DNA from 2 places in the Clostridium chauvoei genome. Region 2 is predicted to be linked to the other one. Evidence: a T-box and tRNA genes for the amino acid it is inferred to sense, from the RefSeq annotation. Region 2 holds a T-box; the other holds one or more tRNA genes.
The links. The T-box of region 2 lies ahead of thrS (threonine--tRNA ligase). A T-box ahead of a tRNA ligase gene usually reads a tRNA of that ligase, here a tRNA-Thr.
Positions count from the first base shown of each region.

Region 1: it encodes a tRNA-Thr, which carries the amino acid that the T-box ahead of thrS (threonine--tRNA ligase) is inferred to sense. The anticodon was not compared.

Region 1 is NZ_CP018624.1:2,837,100-2,847,842, reverse strand. It holds gene BTM21_RS13410 (adenylosuccinate synthase) at 1-377, shown strand, start outside; gene BTM21_RS13405 (hypothetical protein) at 494-688, shown strand; gene BTM21_RS13400 (DUF1858 domain-containing protein) at 840-1,022, shown strand; gene BTM21_RS13395 (acyl-[acyl-carrier-protein] thioesterase) at 1,107-1,856, shown strand; gene BTM21_RS13390 (BaiN/RdsA family NAD(P)/FAD-dependent oxidoreductase) at 1,899-3,146, opposite strand; gene BTM21_RS13385 (hypothetical protein) at 3,240-3,821, shown strand; tRNA gene BTM21_RS13380 (tRNA-Glu) at 3,962-4,036, shown strand; tRNA gene BTM21_RS13375 (tRNA-Val) at 4,045-4,120, shown strand; tRNA gene BTM21_RS13370 (tRNA-Asp) at 4,130-4,206, shown strand; tRNA gene BTM21_RS13365 (tRNA-Thr) at 4,255-4,329, shown strand; tRNA gene BTM21_RS13360 (tRNA-Glu) at 4,335-4,409, shown strand; tRNA gene BTM21_RS13355 (tRNA-Val) at 4,419-4,494, shown strand; tRNA gene BTM21_RS13350 (tRNA-Asp) at 4,504-4,580, shown strand; tRNA gene BTM21_RS13345 (tRNA-Glu) at 4,631-4,705, shown strand; tRNA gene BTM21_RS13340 (tRNA-Val) at 4,714-4,789, shown strand; tRNA gene BTM21_RS13335 (tRNA-Asp) at 4,798-4,874, shown strand; tRNA gene BTM21_RS13330 (tRNA-Thr) at 4,880-4,954, shown strand; gene BTM21_RS13325 (ATP-binding protein) at 5,029-6,003, opposite strand; gene BTM21_RS13320 (DnaD domain protein) at 5,996-6,991, opposite strand; gene BTM21_RS14105 (peptidoglycan DD-metalloendopeptidase family protein) at 7,159-8,355, shown strand; gene BTM21_RS13310 (S8 family serine peptidase) at 8,388-9,584, opposite strand; gene BTM21_RS13305 (DMT family transporter) at 9,650-10,081, opposite strand; gene BTM21_RS13300 (dUTP diphosphatase) at 10,162-10,617, opposite strand.
Region 2 is NZ_CP018624.1:2,298,597-2,309,339, forward strand. It holds gene BTM21_RS10725 (hypothetical protein) at 1-411, opposite strand, end outside; gene BTM21_RS10730 (HNH endonuclease) at 616-1,026, shown strand; tRNA gene BTM21_RS10735 (tRNA-Gly) at 1,144-1,218, opposite strand; tRNA gene BTM21_RS10740 (tRNA-Leu) at 1,228-1,311, opposite strand; T-box leader at 1,454-1,662, shown strand; gene thrS (threonine--tRNA ligase) at 1,752-3,689, shown strand; gene BTM21_RS10750 (NifB/NifX family molybdenum-iron cluster-binding protein) at 3,782-4,153, opposite strand; gene BTM21_RS10755 (ArsR/SmtB family transcription factor) at 4,156-4,539, opposite strand; gene BTM21_RS10760 (MGH1-like glycoside hydrolase domain-containing protein) at 4,658-7,099, opposite strand; gene BTM21_RS10765 (5-formyltetrahydrofolate cyclo-ligase) at 7,278-7,844, opposite strand; tRNA gene BTM21_RS10770 (tRNA-Met) at 8,026-8,101, shown strand; tRNA gene BTM21_RS10775 (tRNA-Met) at 8,117-8,192, shown strand; gene BTM21_RS10780 (lactate utilization protein) at 8,234-8,872, opposite strand; gene BTM21_RS10785 (L,D-transpeptidase family protein) at 9,040-9,723, shown strand; gene BTM21_RS10790 (Cof-type HAD-IIB family hydrolase) at 9,755-10,582, opposite strand.

The DNA.
Region 1 (10,743 bases), 540 kb from region 2:
CAAGAAGATGTGGATGGTTAGATACTGTTATATTAAAGACTACAGTAAGAGTATCAGGTTTAACTTCATTATGTGTTACTAAAATAGATACATTAGCAGGACTTGAAAAACTAAAGGTATGTGTAGGATATAAGTTTGAAGATAAAGTTATAGACTATTTCCCAGCAAGTTTAGAAGATTTAGCTAAATGCGAACCTATTTATGAAGAATTTGAAGGTTGGGGTGAAGAAGTAGCTGATGCAAGAAGCTACGAAGAATTACCTGAAAATGCAAAGAAATACTTAAAGAGAATAGAAGAACTTACAGAAACTAAAATTTCTATTATTGGAGTTGGTCCAAGAAGAGATCAAACAATAAGAGTAACTTCAGAATTATAAAAATAAAAGAATTATCTTAAATAGCTTACTATTTAAGATAATTCTTTTTTTATTAGGAATAATGAAATAATTAATACCTAATACTATTAATAGAAATTTATAGCAGAGGTGATATTATGATAACAAAAGATACAACATTAAGAGAGGTAATTTCTAAAAATCATATGGCACAATCTATATTAATGAGTTTTAGAGTAGGATGTGGAGTAATTACTACAAATAATGATAAAACAATAGAAGAAATAAGTTCTGAATATGGTATAGATAGAGAAGAATTAATTAGACAATTAAATTTCAACAGATACTATTAAAATTTAGAGTTATGTTAAAAGAGCATTAATTTAAGGGGAATCTATAAAATTGACTTTAAAAAAAGTTGTGTATATAATTTAACTATAAGAATTAAATTGTGCATATTATTTAAACATAATAATAAATTAATTAGAAGGATAGGTGGTACTTGTGATAACTAAGGAGATGACAATCGGAGAAGTTATAAGAGAAAAAGCAGATGCAGCCGAAATATTAATGAGTTTTGGGATGGGATGTGTTGGATGTCCATCAGCACAAGCTGAAACATTAGAAGAAGCTGCAATGGTTCATGGATTAAGCATAGATGCTCTAATAGAAGCTCTAAACAAGTAATAAAGAAAAATTATCAGCTCTGTAGTAAGATTTAACTACGGAGCCTTTTATTTAAATTTAAAAGAAATTAGTAGGAGGGGGACTATGGGAAAAAAGTATTCAAAAGAATATGAAGTACATTTTTACGAGGCTGACTATAATTTAGACTGTACAATGACTTCAATAATAAACATTTTAGCAGATGTAGGAACTGAACAATCAGAAAAGTTAGGGGGAGGAATACAGTATCTAATAGATAAAAATATGGCTTGGGTATTTTATCAATATGATGTAAAGGTCAATAGATATCCTAAGTATGGAGAAAAACTTAAGGCTACGACAGAAGCTATAGGGTTTAAAAAGTTTTATGCTATAAGAGAGTATAATATTTATGATGAAGCTGGAAATAAAGTTGTAGAAGCACAAGCGATATTTTTCTTAATAAATATGGAAAAGAGAAAAACCATGAGAATACCAGAAGATCAGTATAAAATTTATGGTTTAGACTCTGATATTAAAGATACATTTAAGATAGAAAGATTAGAGAAGCTAGAAGAGGTCACTTATAAAAAAGATTTTAAAATTAGATATAGTGATATAGATTTTAATAGACATGTTAATAATGCTAAATATGTGGAATGGGCTATAGAATCATTACCAGTAGAAGTAGTAAGAGATTTTAGGTTAGAAAATATAAAAGTAACTTTTGAAAAAGAATGTACCTATGGAGAAGAAATATGTGCATTATCATCGATAAGAGAAGAAGATAATGGGACACTGACATCTATTCATAGAATTGAAAATAAGGATGGAGTAGAACTTACAAAATTAATAGGAATTTGGGAACATATTTAAAAAATCGTAGCTAATAAATTTTTTTTATTAGCTACGATTTTTTTATTTAGAGTTAGCTATATTTTTAGCAACGCAGTATCCAGAACTCCAAGCCCATTGTAGATTAAATCCACCACAATCTCCATCTACATCTAATATTTCACCACAGAAATATAAATCTTTTATAAGTTTAGATTCAAGGGTTTTTGAATCTATTTCTTTAGTATCAACTCCACCGATTGTTACTTGAGCTTGATTAAATCCATTTGTTCCAATACATTTAAATCTCCATTGTTTTAAAAGATTTATTAGTTTTTTTCTATCTTTCCATTCTAAATCATAACAAGGACAATGAAGATTGGTAATTCTAGCTTCTTTTAATAAAGTAGGAATTAGCTTTTTATTAACTACTCCTATTAATGCATCTATTATAGGTCTATGAGAAAATACAGCCAAATGACCTTCAATGAAATTTTCTATATCTTCTAAAGAAGAATTAGGCATCATATCTACAAGAATTTCAACTTTTTTTCCTTGATTAAGAGCTTTAGATGCGTGACCTGATATTTGGAGAATTGGAGGTCCAGAAATTCCATAATCAGTGAAAAGAATCTCTCCAAATTCTTTTCTTGCAGGTTTATCGTTAATTAATAGTGTGGCATATCCATCAAATTTTATACCTGACAATGCTTTTAAATTAGGATGTTCTAACTTTAATTGAACTATTCCAGGAATAGGATCAATAATTTTATGGCCTAAGGATTTTGCTAATGAATGTCCAGAGCCATCAGAACCAGTTTTAACTGCTGATTTTCCTCCACAGGCAAGAATTAATTTATTACATGTGAATAAATTATACTCTTCGTTACTTGTGGATAACTTAAAACTTTTTTTCCTGTGGATAGATTTTAATTTGCAGTTTGTGTATAAAGGAATTTCTCTCTCCTCTAAAGCAAATCTAAAAATATCCACAACAGAAGAAGCTTGTAACGATTGTGGGTACATTTTTCCGTTATTTAACTCAACAATAGGTAAACCTAAAGATAGGAAAAATGATTTAGCATCTTCTACTGTAAATTTAGATAGTGATTCAACAAAAAAGTTAGAGTTTTCACTATGATAAGATAAGAAGGGAAAAGATATTGTGCTATTTGAAATATTGCATCTACCATTACCTGTAGTTAGAATCTTTTTACCTATTCTATCGGTAGCTTCTAAAATAGCTACATCTATACCAAAATCTTTTGCGGCAATAGCTGCAGTTAATCCAGAAGCTCCACCACCAACTATAATTAAATCATGATGTATCATAATATTTAGTCTCCTTAATGTATATTTAAATAAATTTTATCATAGTAATATAAGTTATAAAACTATGGAATACTATTTATAGAGGTGAAATATATGAAAGTAAGAGTTATAAATAAGGATAGTAGTGATTTTGAAAAAGAATTTAAAGTTAGAAGAATGAATTATGATCAATCAGTAGTTAACTATCCTAATTCTAAAGGTATAAATATATTTTTAAACAAAGATATAGAATTTATTACTGAATCAGATGTAGATAAATTTTTAATTAAATATAGAGATTTATTAAAGATAAAGTTAAATAGAGGAATATCAATAAACTTATATAAAATATTAGTAGATAATATTCAAGAGCAATTCAATGAAGAATTTGAAGCACTTAATTTACTAAAAGATAAATATAAAGTAAATAAAAGAGGAATATGGGATAAAGAAATACTTTGTATCATTAATAATCACATACCTATAAATATTATTGCAAGTGGAGAAAATTTTAAAAAAGTTGGGTATAATATATCTATAGAAGAAATTAATAAAGAAAAATTTTTCGAATTATGTACCTTTGAAATTAAAAAAATCGAAAAAGAAATTAAAGAAAAAGAAAAGCAACTTTCTAGGTATGGACAAGGCTTAAAGTGCCTAGAATCAAGAGATAAGATGGTGAAATTACTAGAATAAAATCTAGTAAAAACCTAGTATAAAATTAAATAAATAAAAAAGTTTAAAAAAAGTGTTGACACTATATTAAAATTTATGTATTATAGTTAATGTGCTCGGCAGGAGAAAGCCTCCTGAAAGAAAAGAGCAAAACTTAATATGGCTCCTTGGTCAAGCGGTTAAGACACCACCCTTTCACGGTGGTAACAGGGGTTCGATTCCCCTAGGAGTCACCATTTATTTTGGGCGCATAGCTCAGCTGGGAGAGCATCTGCCTTACAAGCAGAGGGTCACAGGTTCGATCCCTGTTGTGCCCACCAAAATTAAATGGCTTAGTAGCTCAGTTGGTTAGAGTACTGGCCTGTCACGCCAGGGGTCGAGGGTTCGAGTCCCTTCTAAGTCGCCATTTTAATTTTAAAAAACATAACATAAAATTTAATATTTTAAGCTATATGCTGGCATGGCTCAACGGTAGAGCAGCTGACTTGTAATCAGCAGGTTGTAGGTTCGATTCCTATTGCCAGCTCCATATATGGCTCCTTGGTCAAGCGGTTAAGACACCACCCTTTCACGGTGGTAACAGGGGTTCGATTCCCCTAGGAGTCACCATTTTATTTTGGGCGCATAGCTCAGCTGGGAGAGCATCTGCCTTACAAGCAGAGGGTCACAGGTTCGATCCCTGTTGTGCCCACCAAAATTAAATGGCTTAGTAGCTCAGTTGGTTAGAGTACTGGCCTGTCACGCCAGGGGTCGAGGGTTCGAGTCCCTTCTAAGTCGCCATTTTAATTTTACAAAAGCTTAAATATTAAAAACAAAAAACAACTTAATATGGCTCCTTGGTCAAGCGGTTAAGACACCACCCTTTCACGGTGGTAACAGGGGTTCGATTCCCCTAGGAGTCACCATTTATTTTGGGCGCATAGCTCAGCTGGGAGAGCATCTGCCTTACAAGCAGAGGGTCACAGGTTCGATCCCTGTTGTGCCCACCAAATTAAATGGCTTAGTAGCTCAGTTGGTTAGAGTACTGGCCTGTCACGCCAGGGGTCGAGGGTTCGAGTCCCTTCTAAGTCGCCAATTTTGCTGGCATGGCTCAACGGTAGAGCAGCTGACTTGTAATCAGCAGGTTGTAGGTTCGATTCCTATTGCCAGCTCCACAAAAGCTTTGGATTTTTCCAAAGCTTTTTTTATTGTTTGAAATTAAATATAAAAAACTAAGACGATGAAATAATCATCGTCTTTTTAAATTTAATTGTATTCTAATGTCTTCTGCATAAAATTTGTAAAGCTTAAAGTTACCGACAAGTCTAGAATAAATTCTTTCACTATAGATTTTAGTTATCATAGGAAGACTTAAATTAGTAGATATAAGCATTTTTTTATTTTTAAGTAATTTTCTATTAATTAAAGTGAATAACTCTGTAGCAGAGAACTCTGTAATTTGTTCTGCTCCTAAATCATCAATAATTAATAAATCACAATTAAGCAGTAATTCTTCTAATTCATAGTTGTTATTAAATCTAATATCTCTAAGACATTTAATAAGTTCATCAGAAGTTTTATAAACAACTAAAAATCCTTCATCAAGTAATTCTTTTGCAATGCACCAAGATAAGTATGTTTTACCAGTACCTGAATTGCCATAAAACAATAAGTTATTATTGTGCTTTGAAAAATTAGGAACATAATCACCTTGAATAAACTCTAAAATATTTTCTATATTTCTTCTTGGAGAAAATTTATCTTCTCCAATTTTATGGTTGGAATATAAACTTATATCAAATTTATTAAAGTTATGAGTTTTAACAGCATCTTCTAAATCAGAATCCTTATAATATAATTTAATTAACTTATTTTTGTAACATGAGCATTTTTTTATTCCAATATATCCTTCATCCTTGCATTTATGACATTGATAATGAAGAGATAAATATTCAGGATCATAACCTTTTGAAACTAATAGCTCGTATTTTTTAAATCTTAAGTCGGTTATTGTATCTTTAATTTTATTTAGTTCTTCTTCAGTAAGTCCTTTAAGTATGGACAAAGATAAATTCAAGCTTTGCTTTTGAATTGATTTTTCTAATTCCATAATTTCAGGATGCTTATCAGAAATTTCTTTTCTTCGTGCATTTAAATTATTTTGTTCTTTAATTTTAATTTGTTCATATATATTAGCTAATTCTTTTTGGTATCCTTTAATCATCGTTATCCCATCCTAATAGTTTCTTTTCAAGAGAATCGTAGTCATAATCTCTTGGTTTGAAGTTATTAAATTTTAAATTAGATTTAGTATTAGGTGTATTATCGAAAGATTTTTTAGCAGATGAACTTTTAAATTTAGCTTCTTTGGCTTCTATATCTTGAATAGTTTTTAAGTTATCTCTATTCCAGCTTGATAGAATTCCATCGATATATTTAAAGTCAGCTCTATTCAATCTTTGAGAGCATATGTCACAAGCCTTTTTTATTACATCTAATGAGAAGTTATAAGTTGTAGTCCATTTTTCTAACATATCTTCTTGAGGTTTCATTATATCTGCATTTTTAATTCCAAGGAATTTAAGAATCTCTCTATATGTACCCCATTTATCTTCTGTTTTTCTTATATAATTTTGAGCATCTTCTACAGTTTTAATATTCATTTCATGCCATGCAATAGCAACTTTTTCTATATACCTAGCATTACTTTTACCTCTAGAAACACAATATTCTATAATTAAGAGTATTAACTCAGATGAAAAATTATAATCTTTTTTCCAACTTATATATGTAGTGAATTCTGTAGGGGATAAAGGTCTTCCAATTAATCTTTCGATATCCTTTAACATTCCATTATTAGTTTCATCAGATAATTCATCTAAAAGGTTAATTTCTTTAGAGTTATTTATAGGTTCAAGAGATAAATCTATAAAATCTATTTCAAAATTACCCATTTTATCAATGGGGATTAACTTAATGACACCTTCATCATTCCAATAATTTAATGCATTTATAATGTCAGATTCTAAAAGATTTAATGATGAAGCTAAAATTGAAGAACTTATTCCTATTTCGCCACTCATATTATGCTTAAGCATTAACAAGTAGACTTTAATAAACTCTCCTCTAGCTTTTGGCATATACTTTTCAATAAATACATTACTAATAGGAGTAAATTTTAAGGGCTTAGATTTAAGCATAAATGTACTCATAATTTCTCCTCTACCTTTCTTTATATTTATTTACATTAAGTTAATTATATCAAAGTGAGGTATATCACTCAATAAAACAATTAACAGGTAAAATGAATAATATTAAATTTATAGGGAACATTATTAAATGTGTTTTCAATAATAGCAATAAAAAGGAAGGAGAAATTATGTATACAAAAAAAGACACAGTAGGTGTCACGATAAAAATAATATTATTAATTATCCCAATAGTTATAATGTTATTAGCAAACGATAATTATATTTTAGAAGCATATCTTAATGATAGTGTTATTGGATATGTAAATAGCAAAGAGGAAACTAAGCAGGTTTATAATGAATTATTACAAGAGGTAAATATAGATTCAAATATAGTAAATAACAACAATGAACCTATTAAATATAATAAAGTAAATGAAGAGGTAGTATTAAGTAATAAAAATGAAATTAAGAAAAATATGTTAGGAGCTTTAACAGGAAAGACATCAGCTTATCGATTAAACTTAGATGGAGAAAAAATAGGGTATATAGCTTCTAATGATATGGTAAATAATATATTAAAATTAGCTGCAGATAAACAAATAGATAATTTAAATATAGATAAAGGAGATATTGTATCAGCAGATATATCCTGTAATATAAATTTACAAGAAGAAGTTACTGATTTATCATCTTTAGATACAGAAGAGGAGTTAGCGGAAGAAATATATAACATTTCTAAAGAAGGCGAAAATTTAGTTGCAATTAATATAAAAACTAAAGAAACTGTACAAGAAAGTATAAAACCACAAACTATTACAGCTTCAGATGAAAATTTATATATTGGAGAAAGTAGAATCGAAGAGGGGCAAGATGGCATTAAAAATGTCTTGAAAGAAATTACATATAAAAATGTAGGAGAAGAAGAAAGTAAGGTTTTAAAAGAAGACATAGTAAAAGAACCTATTAATACAATTATTTATAAAGGGAGTAAAAACCCATATTATGAGGGGGTAGCTTTCTTAAATAAACCTACAGGCAGTGATGTTATAACTTCAGGGTATGGAGAGCGTTGGAATTCTTTTCATAAGGGAATTGATATAGCAGGAAATATGGGAGATGAAGTAAAAGCTTCTATAGAGGGGACTATTATATATGCAGAATATAATAATGGAGGATATGGTAACTTAATAAAGGTAGAGCATGAAGGTGGAATGACTACGTATTATGCTCATTTAAGTAAAATATATGTTAAGCCTGGTGATAAAGTAAAAGCAGGTGATTTAATAGGGGCTATAGGTAGTACTGGTTTTAGTACAGGACCACATTTACATTTTGAGTTAAGAGTAAATGGAGAACCTGTTAATCCATATGGATATATTCTTTAAAGCAAAAAATAAGGCGTCTTAATAAAGGCACCTTATTTTTTTATAAGCTTATTAATATTTACTTTTCCTTCACCTTGATAATTTTTAGGCATATCAAATGGATCGCAAGATACTTTTAGTAATGAAAGCGTATCTTTAAAGGTTAAACCAGGATCATTTTGATAAAGCAAAGCACATATTCCAGATATATAAGCAGTAGCTAATGAAGTGCCAGTATAACTTCTATAAGACGCATCTAACTTTTTAGGATATAATTTAATTCCATTCTTTTCAGATATATAATTTACATTACAATTTAAAGATACAATATCTACACAAGCAGCAGCTACATCAGGTTTAGAGCCTCTTCTTAGATTCCCAGCAGAGGAATAATTATAAGGTTTAATTACTCCTGTAGTATCAACACCTGCAACTGTTATACAATCCTTTGAGAGTGCAATTCCTGTTATTGAGCCTTCAATATTTTTGTTGCTACCACTTGGAACAATTGGAGTTATATTTTTGCTAGTAGCTAACTTAAATATTTTATCAAAGCAAGATTGTAAAAAAGCATTGTAGTATAAAAGTTCAAATGGTAAACAAAGAATTTTTATATTATGTTTTTCACTTTCTTCAATTAAGCACTCTATGGCATACAATACATCAGAGGCAAAGCCTTTACCCATCTTATCAAAGGCTTTATAGCAGTAAAGGTTAGCTTCTGGAGCAACACCTCTATACATATTATTAGACTTTTCACCACTTCCAGCTAGTATACCGCAAGTACAAGTTCCATGTCCATTATCATCATACGGATATTTAAGTTCAGATATCAAATCGACAAATGTAGATATTCTATTGTAAGGTGTAATCAAATCAGGGTGAGGATAAACACCGCTATCAACAACCCCGATTCCTATACCTTTACCTGTTATGTTACTTTTGCTAGATAATCTAGTTTTATTAGCTGTTGGGACACTCATTCCACATAAAAATAAATATTCATCAAAACAGATATATTCAACTTCAGGATACTCTAAAAGCCTTTCTATAGCTTTATTGTTCAATCGAGCTGATATTATATCACAATGTTTAATACATCTAAGTACTTCTCCTCTATAGGAGGATATTTTTTTCACTATTGAATCTTGGAATCTACTACATTTAATAATAACCCTATGATCTTTGTGGACTTTAGAGGCCATACAGTTTTTTAGGTTAATATCTAGCTTCTTATTTAAAGAAAACATATAATACTCCTAAAATTAATTACATTATATAGTATATTAATAGGAGAGATTTTGTTAATGATAAGTTATAATTTCCATTTAAATATTACTATGCCTATAATCATTATGCCTATGCCTATAAATTCCTTCATACCAAATGGAACCTTATCAGTACCGAATAGTCCAAAGGCGTCTATTATACCAGCAGAAGCTAATTGAGCTACTAAAATAATACCTATTCCACAAGTAGCACCCATAGCACCTATACTTTTCATTACAGTAAAAATAATAATAACGCCTAATATTCCACCTAATAGGTAGAGTTTGTTCACATCTTTAATAGATTTAAAGCTACCTTTTCCAAAAAACATTAAAATTATTAAAGTTAGAACTAAACCAGTAGCTTGAACGAAAGCATTAGTTTCCCAGGTTCCTATTTTTTCTTCTAAACGAGTATTAAAAACTCCTTGTAAGCTCATGGAAATACCTGAGATTATAGCAGCAATTATTGCAAACATTATATCACCTCAAAGATAGTATTCCACTTTAATATATAAATATGAAAAAAACCCTCTAATTTTAGAAGGTTTTTTCTTATTTATATATTAATAAAAGTATCTTTAATTCTATTTGCTGAATAACCTAATGTAATTCCAAGACTTATAAAGTCTTCAAGAAGTGTTAAGAAATGATCTTTAGATGGTGAAATTATTAAATCATTTATATCAATATATAAATTTAAAAATTGATCACTTAAACAATAATCATTAGGCTTAACTCTTATATTTTGGATATCAGAATAATTTCTATCTAATCCTATTGATAAAATTTGTCCAAGGCAATCTAAATATTTTTCAAATACTATATCTTTATTAATAGGTAAGTCATGATTTAAACAATATTTGTAGCATCTAGTTTCATCAGCAAGACATCCAAGTTTAATATGTAAGTCTAAATTCTTTCTAGCTGATAATTTATATTGATTTAAGTTTTCGTTAATACTAATTGTTTTACTTTTTTCTAATTGAGCGTTAAAAAGTGATTGAGCATCCATAAATATCCCCCTGTTCCTAGGACTTAATAATTCTATTTTACAAAAAGTTTTGAATATTGAAAAGTACGGTAAACGACTACAGAAAAAATTAATTTTTTGTAAATAGAAACTGCTTAATACAATGTT
Region 2 (10,743 bases):
TATTTCAGGTAGAACCTTTTCAGTTGGTAAATCCCAACACTTCTTAAGCATATCTAGTTGTTTTATCATTAGTGAAGCTTCTTCTTCTGATATCTTTCTACTACTTTGAGCATCAGATATTACTTTTTCTACAGGAGTATTTGGTACCCTTAAAATTAATCTATCTTTTCCATAGATCCATTTATAAAAAGCTTCTTGTAAAAAAGAATATTGGATATACCCCAGTAAAGCTTTTTCATTTGGAAAATAACTCCAAACATTGTTAAGTCCATTATTCCTACAATAAATTAATGTGTGAATGTAAAGGCTTTTCTCTGTAGGGGGAGTATCCATAAACATATGTCCTCTTATAGTTTTATTTTCACTTATAAGATTTTCCCAGTAGTCAAAAGAGTCGTAATTCTGTCTCACCTTTATCACCTTTCTTTCTACTATATAATATATTATATAGTATAATGTACCATCTTTTCAAGTTGTTTCATTGTGTATTAAAGGTTATTTTAAATCCCTTGCTTAAATGAACATTCTGAAAACTTGCCTATTAATACCTTTGAATTTTAACCATTTTTACCTTATAATTTAAGTAAGGATAGTAAAAAAAAGGAGGCATAAGCTTTGTACCACTGTGAAATTTGCGGCTCACCAGCGGATGTTCATCATATAGTCCACAAACATGAAGGGGGGTACGACTTCGATTTAAATTATAAATATCTTTGTAACCTTCATCATAGAGGAAAAAATGGCCCCCATAATTGTATTGAAACAGATTTAAAATATAAACTTGAATTTCAAGACAAATTGTACAAGCTTTTACCTAAAGATTTTTATAGCGTCAAAGAGATTTCAGAAATTTTAAAATTACCTAGTTGCTCTCTTAAACGATTAATAAAAAATCTTAAACTATATAAAGAAGGTTATCAAAAAGATGAAATTATAAAACACTTAATGGGTGGAAAACTCTACTCCCACTCTATGTTAGATGAACTTGAACTTGAACATTTATTTAATAATATTAATATTAGCTAAAATTTAACTTATTATTCAATATAGGGTGATTTTTTATCACCCTTTTTTTAAAACCTTTGTATTACATAATATGTTTAGAAAGCAAAAAAAATAACACAGTTGCCTGTGTTATTTTTTTGGAGCGAAAGACGAGACTCGAACTCGCAACATTCACCTTGGCAAGGTGACGCTCTACCATTGAGCCACTTCCGCAAATATAATTGGTGCAGATGAAGGGAGTCGAACCCCCACGCCAATGGCGCTAGATCCTAAGTCTAGTGCGTCTGCCAATTCCGCCACATCTGCTTACCTATTTACTTCATTATATAAAAATATTCATGAAAAATCAATATAAAATTTATAATTTTTAACCTTTTAGTAAATAAATATCTTATTTTTTTCTAGTTGACATTAATATTTTATATTATTATAATTAATAACAAATAATGAAAATACGTTGAAGAGAAGAGTAAACTAAAGCTTCATTTACAGAGAGAGATTACGTTTGGTGTAAGTATTCTTATTTGAAATTAGTTGAAGACCCCCTCTGAGTGACTCTAATAAAGTCCGTTTTATCACGTTACGATAACTACTTTAAGAGGCCTTTTTAGGCAATTAAGGGTGGAACCGCGGGAATATTACGCTCTCGTCCCTTTTCTGTATAAATTTTATATAGAAATTGTGATGAGAGCTTTTTTTATTATTATTTTTAACTTTAAAATATTTTTTGAGAGGAGTAAATTATTATGATTAAAATTACTTTAAAAGATGGATCAGTTAAAGAATTTGAAGCTGGTATATCAGTTCTTGATATAGCTAAATCAATTAGCGAAGGTTTAGCTAGAAATGCTTGTTGTGGAATAGTTAATGGTGAGGTTGTAGATCTTCGTCATATTGTTAATGAAGATGTTGAACTTGCAATTTGTACATTCGACTCTAAAGAAGGTAAAGATGCTGTAAGACACAGTATCTCTCACGTATTAGCTTATGCTGTTAAAAGATTATTCCCTAATGCTAAGTTAGCTATAGGACCTTCAATTGAAAATGGATTCTATTATGATTTTGATTTAGAAAAAGCTTTTACTACTGAAGAATTAGTTAAAATTGAAGATGAAATGAAGAAAATAATAAAAGAAAATCCTTCAATTGAAAGATTCGAACTTCCAAGAGCAGAAGCTTTAAAGCTTATGGAAGAAGCTAATGAACCTTATAAAATTGAGTTAATTAATGATTTAGGGGAAGATGAAATTATTTCATTCTACAAGATTGGTGACTTTACTGATTTATGTGCTGGCCCTCATCTTATATCATTAAAAGCAGTTAAGGCAATTAAGCTTATCAGAAGTGCTGGTGCTTACTGGAGAGGCGATGAAAAGAATAAAATGCTTTCAAGAGTTTATGGAACAGCATTCTTAAAAAAAGCTGATTTAGATGCTCATTTAGAAGCTTTAGAGGAAGCAAAGAAAAGAGATCACAATAAATTAGGTAGAGAACTTGGAATATTTACAACTGACGAAAATGTTGGTCAAGGACTTCCTTTAATAATGCCTAAAGGAGCTAAAATAATTCAAACTCTACAAAGATGGATTGAAGATGAAGAAGATAGAAGAGGTTATGTTTTAACTAAAACTCCTTCAATGTCTAAGAATGATTTATTTAAGGTTTCAGGACATTGGGATCATTATAAAGATGGTATGTTTGTTTTAGGTGATGAAGAAAAAGATGCTGAAATTATGGCTTTAAGACCTATGACTTGTCCATTCCAATTCGCTATTTATAATTCAGATCAACACAGCTATAGAGATTTACCTATAAGATATGCAGAAACTTCTACTCTTTATAGAAATGAATCTTCTGGTGAAATGCATGGATTAATTCGTGTTAGACAATTCACTTTAGCTGATGGTCACATAGTTTGTACACCTGAACAAATAGAACAAGAATTTAAAGGTTGCGTTGAATTAATAGACTACATAATGAAAACTTTAGGAATTGATGGAGATATCTCTTATAGATTCTCTAAATGGGATCCAAATAATACTGAAAAATATATAAATAATCCTCAAGCTTGGGAAGAAACTCAAGTGTTAATGAAGGGTATATTAGATCACCTTAACATTAATTATGTAGAAGCTGATGGTGAAGCTGCATTCTACGGTCCTAAACTTGATATTCAATTTAAGAATGTTCACGGAAAAGAAGATACAATAATAACTATTCAAATCGACTTTGCTCTTGCAGAAAGATTTGATATGACTTATATAGATAAAGATGGCAATAAAAAGCGTCCTTACGTTATTCATAGATCATCAATCGGATGTTATGAAAGAACTTTAGCAATGCTTATAGAAAAATATGCTGGAGCTTTCCCTACTTGGTTATCTCCAACTCAAGCTATCGTTCTTCCTATATCAGACAAATATAATGATTATGCAGAATCAATTGTTAAAGAATTTAAAAATGCTGGTATAAGAACTACTTCAGACTATAGAGCTGAAAAAATAGGATATAAAATTAGAGAAGCTAGACTTGAAAGAATTCCTTATATTTTAGTTGTTGGTGAAAAGGAAGCTGCTAATAATGAAGTTTCTGTAAGAAGTAGAAAGAATGGTGAAGAAGGGGCTATTGCTGTTTCTGAATTAAAAAATAGATTAATATTAGAAATTGCTAATAAAGAAAAATAATATTAAAATAAAAAATAGTCATTTACTTTAAAGGTAAATGACTATTTTTATTTTGTAAATTTAAAATATATAATATGGTTAAATATTATATCTTAGTGATGTGAACAGCCATCATGGTTACATGTATGACTCATTGAAAATTCATGTAGCTTACTATCATTAAGTGCTTTTATATTTTCATCTATAGTTCCTGCTATTGCCTTATAAACTTTAATTCCTAAAGAATTTAATTTAACTATTGCTCCTTGACCAATTCCCCCTACTACTACAGCATCTACAATTTCTCCTGCTAATGCCTTTATAGGTTGACACTTCCCATGCTCATGATTTAAATCCCCATTACCTATAGTTGAAAGTTCGTTTTTTTCTGAATCGTATATTACAAACATTGGAGCTGTACCAAAATGACCATATGGTATGCTTTCTATTCCCTCATTTGATTTTACCGGGAAACAAATTCTCATAATTAATCCTCCTTCAATAACTTTTTGCAACAACTTTTCATTGATTTGCAATTAATTTTGCATTGTGAAATATTAATATCACTAAGTTTTATATTTAATTTATTAGAAATTGAGTTTATATCATCATTTATCAGTAAACTCATAAAATTTATAGCATTTTCTAAAACTTCTTTATTTAAATCATAAACTACATAATATCCTCTTTTATATCCGGTTATTAAGTTTACATCTTTTAAAATTTTTATATGTTGAGATACTGCGGCTTCAGATATATCTAAATGTTTTGCAATGCCTTTAGCACATATATTTCTTTTAGATAATAGTAATAATATTTTTATTCGAGTTTCATCACCCATAGCTTTAAAAACTCTTACTTTTTCTTTCATACGTATCTCCCATTTTTAGTTAAGTAATTGCTTAATTAAATTATATTACTCTTAACTATTTTTATCAACTATTTTTAAACTAAAAAATTAAGCCTGCAAAATGCAGACTTAATTTTTTCTATTTATTATTTTTTTCACTTTTCTTTTTATAATATACAACTCCTCCAACTATAACTATTATAATAATAGCTACTACTGCTACAGTTGTTGCAGTTGAAGTTTCAGCTTTTTCTACTTCTTTATTATTTTCATCAGATTGCGCCATTGTTTCAAAGCCTACTTGTGATGTTGTTTTATCATTTGTTAATGTATTCTTATACATTAAATAGTATGCTGATGCTGACCAACTAAAGTTCTTAGTATGCAAGCCTGCACCTGTTTCTGGATTATAATTTTCTCTAATAGGTCCATCTGCTATTAATCCTTCTGCATTATCAAATAATTTATGAGATAAAGTTAATGCATCATCATAATATCCATAATTTTGAAGCGCTTCTACTCCATATAAAGCTTGATCTAACCAAACTGGTCCTCTCCAGTATTTATTAGGATCAAATTTAGGATTATCTTTAGATGCTGTTGGTAATGGAACAAAAGTATTAAACATTTCTGGATTCATCATAACCTTTTTAACACCTTCTGCTTGTTCCTTATCTGCCATTTTAGCCCATAAAGGTATCCATCCTTCAGTTCCCTTTCCTCTATTTACAAGTAGTTTCTTTTGAGAACCATCTTCATTTATTTGTAAATCATAGAAGAAACCAGTTTCTTTATCATACATATTTTCAGATACATAGTTCTTAAGATCTTCTGCTTCTTTAGAGTATTTCTTAGAATCCTTCTTTTCGCCTAATTCATCAGCCATAGATTTTAAGAAGCCTTTTTCAGCATAAAGATAAGCATTTAAGTCTACAGATTCTTGGTTAATTGAATAACCTACAAGTTTACCATTCTTATCTTTATTTTCAAATACTTTTACACCTATATCTCCTTCTCCATAACCCTCTTTATCAAATCTAGTTGCATTGTCCATTCCACTTTCCCATGCCGCTGCTAGGATTCTTTCTTCTTCATTATTGTTAAGGTCATGAACCATTCCACCATATTCAGCTACCCCATTTTTATCATGGTCTCTATTTTTATACCACCAATCATGATAAGCAACTAACTTAGGATACATTTCTTTTAAGAATTCTTTATCTCCAGTAGCCTTATATACATTCCATACTGACCAAGCAGCTAAAGCTGGTTTTGAGTTTCTTTCATTCCAGTTTCCGCCTTCTCCGCCTCTAGCTTCGTCTTGATTATAGAATATAGCATCAATTATAGCCCCTTCATCTTGTGGTCTAATTGGATCATCTTTTTGTATTTGGTAATCAAATAACGCTTTTATGTTATTCTTTGCTAATTCACCATCAAATTGTGCAGTTGCTACTGCTTGCTTCCAAGAATCCCATGCCCAGAAACCAACAAACCATTTATATGATAAAGATGGAATTACACCATCATGTTTAAGTGCTCCTGCTGCACTTCTCCAATTGGTAATTAACGTAATCATTGATTTAACTGCTGCATTCTTATATTTTTCATCAGCTGTTTTTTCTTCTTTAAAAGTCTTATCTAAATAACCTTGCCAACGAGATTCATTATCTTTAAATTGAGTATCTACATCTGTAACTATTTTTTTAACCTTACCAGTTTCTTTGCTTAATTCATCCGCTGTAAAAGTATAACTCTCTGTTGAGTATGTTTTAAATGTTTCCTTTGCAGGAATCTTAACTTCATCCTTTAAAACTGTCTTATATGTGTTTCCATCTACTGTTGTACTTGTATTTCCATTATATTTTACTTCAAATTTAGTTTGATCACTTGAGAAGAATGACCAAGTAGATCTTACATTTGAAAAGTTTACTTTTACTCCTTCACTAGTTGCTTCTAAAGTTTGGTTTAAATCATATACTTTATTTCCTGCATCATCTTTCTTTAAAGCATAAGGGGATTTATTAAATATATTTCCTGTCCATTCAAGCTTTAAATTAAGTTCTTTATCGGTATTGTTTACTACCTCAGTTCTTATTAATGCAGTTCTATTTGTTGCAAAGATAAGTTCTAAATTTAAAGTGAAATCTTGTAATTCATATTTTTGCACTAATTTACCTGGATAAAAATCAAAAGAAGTTTTAGCTGTTCCTAAATCATACGCTGTATTAGTAGTTGAGTTTATAATATTTATTTTGCTAATAGTATCAGACATATTTATAGGATACTCTTCCCCCACTATTAATGGTCCTGTAAAACCTCCATAAAGATTAGTGTCCCCAGTCTTAGGTAAGTAATAAGCATGCCATGCTCCCATGTCTGAAAAAGGATTATCCAAATTTGTTGAGTAATCATCATTTAATTCAACCTTTGGACTTCCTGTTACATCAAGAACGTTTTTAAAGTCTGTTATTTGTGCTCTTTTATCTTCTGCAAGAACATTAACATAACTAAAGTTAGTGAACAATGCAGTTGCTACTAGAGCAGTTGCTACTATTTTTTTGAGTTTCTTAATAGCCATCTTAACATTTCTCCTTTTCAAAGTTGTATTACTAAAATAAGTCCTATAGTAAATGTTAAAAATTACTACCCCTTTACTTATTCTCAGTACCATTAATAGTATGTTATAAACCTAACTATTATATTCTCAAAATTATAAATACCTACAACATAAAAAAGCTAAATAAGTCTATAAAAACTTATTTAACTTTTATTAATCTTTTTTCAGTTATAATATAATCAACTTTAATATCATGTTCATCTACTAATAAATTATCCTTAACTTGAAAATCATAAGCTAATGCAACTTTATTATTTTCTTTATAAATATCTAAAAGATATCTATCATAATAACCGCCTCCATAACCTATTCTATTTCCATTACTATCAAATACAGAGCCAGGCATTATTATTAAATCTAATTTATTTTTATCTATATTTTTATCAAAAGATATAGGCTCCAATATTCCATATTTATCCTTGGTTAAGTTTTCTAAAGAAGTTATATTAATAGCTTTCATTTCTCTAGACTCCTTAATAGTCTTTGGTACAAATATTTTTTTTCCATTTTTTAATGATTTATTTATTAACTCTTTTGTATCTACTTCACTACCATAACTTATATAAGTAAATATATTAGTACTGTTTTTATATAATTCTGTATTTAATAGTTTACTTAGTATATTATTATCCTTTTCAATCTTTTCTTTAGCATTTAAGTTATCTCTAATCAAAAGTACTTTATCTCTCAACTCTTTTTTACTCATTTTTCTCATTCCCTCTTATATATTTAATGATATTATATACTCTTATTATTGCTATATCTATATAAATTCACTTATATATAGTTGATAAAAATTAAATAATAATTTATTTTTAAATAAATCATTGACTTACTGAACTATTAAGCATATACTTAAACCCAAGACAGTAATTAAATTTAAATATCGCGGGGTGGAGCAGTTGGCAGCTCGTTGGGCTCATAACCCAAAGGTCGTAGGTTCAAGTCCTGCCCCCGCAACCAAATTTCCCATAATGCCGCGGGATGGAGCAGTTGGCAGCTCGTTGGGCTCATAACCCAAAGGTCGTAGGTTCAAGTCCTGCTCCCGCAACCAAAAAAAAACTATACAAATTGTATAGTTTTTTTTGGTTATTATTAATATCCTACTTCGTCTGCAATAACTATTACTGTAAATCTTCCTGGGAATTTTGCTCCATTATTTACTACTGATAAATAATTGCACACTCTTCCCTTTACAAAACAATCTTCACAATTTCCACTTTCAGCACAAGGAGTCTTATGGTTTATTCTTTTTGCATTCATAATAGCTACTCTCTTTATTCTATCCAATGCTTCATCCATATCTTTAACCATTTTATTGGCACCTATTACTACAATAACTTTCTTTGGTCCAAATATCATACCTGCAGCTCTGTTTCCTGAACAATCCATATTTACAAGTTCTCCTGCTTCTGTAACCGCATTTGTACTTGTAATTAAATAATCAGCTACCATTGACTGTCTCATTATTTCTACTATTTCTGAAAATGGTAAATCTTGATACCTATCATAAAAATTATAATTCCCATTTCTTATAGTATTAACCAAATCCATTTCATTTAAAGTTACTGACCCACCTAATGCTATACTTGAACCTTCTTCAACTAATTCTAAAACCTTTTCTTTAGCTTCATTTATGTTATCAACATATACAGCATTATATTTTCTTTCATTTAATATCTCTACAAGTTTTTTAGCATCACATTCAAGCTTCCATTTTTTAACCTTGTCCATAAAAATACCTCTTTTCTTTTACTCAATTATTACTATATATAATCTTAGCACATTTTTATCAATTTAGTAAACCGGTTTTTAAAATTTGATAATTATTCAATTATATTATGGTATAATTTAAATAATTTTGTCTAATGATAATATATATAATTACAATAGGTGAGTTTATGAAAAAATTTTATAAATTTTTAAGTTTAGCATTACTAGTTACTATATTAATTCCATCAAATAATCCCAAAGCTTATATAGATAGCAATTCTATTGAACCTAAATATATTATTTATATTGATGTTAATTCATTTACTCTATCATTGATAAATAATAAAACAAAATTAACAGAAAAAATATATCCTGTTGCAATAGGTAAACCTAATACGCCTTCACCAATAGGTACATGGCAAATAACTAGTAAAGCTCTAATGAAAGATGCATTTGGTGGATATTGGTTAGGATTAAATGTTCCTTGGGATACCTTTGGAATTCATGGAACTAATAGACCCGACTCAATTGGAACTATGGCTTCTGGTGGATGTATTAGAATGTATAATCATAATGTAAAAGAATTGTTTAACTTAGTTGATTACGGTACTTCAGTTGTTATTAGCGGTGGACCTAATTGGAGATTTTCTAATTATAATAGAATTATAAAACCTAATAACAGAGGTACTGATGTGTACCTAGTACAAATGAAACTTAAAGCTCTAGGTTATTTTCCTTATCCTATTACAGGAATTTATGAAAGCACTTTAGAAAAAGCTGTTCTTTCATATAAAGAAGAACATGGTTTCCCAGTAACAAACGAAATAGATTCTAAATTTTTAGATTCTATAGGCTTATGGAAATTTGAATAATAAAAGAGTGCTTTAACGCACTCTTTTATTATTAAGAATTTTCAAATCTTTTCGTTATAAATTTTGCTACTCCATCGTCATTATTGCTACCTATCACTCCTGTTGCCAGCTCTTTTAGTGTTTCTGTAGCATTTTCAGTTGCATAACATTCATCAGAAATTTTAAACATAGGAATATCATTAACATTATCACCAAAAGTTATTAATTTATTTTGATTTACATATCGTGATAAATATTTTATAGCATTTGCTTTAGAAGCTATTGAACTATAAGCATCTAAATAATATCCGTCTCCATAAAGATCTTTATAATAATCTACAGTTATTCCATCAACTTCTTTAATTTTTTCATATATAGGCTTAACTATTTCTAATTTATCAAATATTATAAAGTTAATAATATCTGCTCCATTAATAGTTTTATAATAATCCTCAACTTTAACGAAAGTTTTTAAGGATTTATGGCACCTTTCTTCATAAAAGTTTTTTTCCATTGTACATGTAAAATCTTTATGATATACCCATAAATAATTATCTTTTATTGCATAAACAAAGCAATTTTTCTTATGTTCTTTAAAAATATCTAATACTTCTATAACTGCTGATTCTTTAATTTTTTTAATATCTATATATTTATTTTTATTTATATCATATATTAATACTCCATTCATCATTGCAACTGGTAGTTTAATATTTATTCCTTTTAAAATATCTACTGCAGTTGCTGGTGTTCTTGCTGTAGCTACAGTAAATTGAATCCCTTCATCTATTAATTTATTTAATTGATTTTTAGAAAAATCACTCACTTCTTTATCACTATTTAAAAGTGTACCATCTAAATCTGAAACATATAATTCCATACCTCTTCCTCTTCTCCTATAGTTTTAGTTTATTATATATTTAAATGCTTTTTATTGCTACTATTATTTAATTAAAGATATATTTATCATTAATTGTACTATTTTTTCGAAGTATATCCTTATATAATATAAATAAATTAACAAAATAAAATCTTTATAAA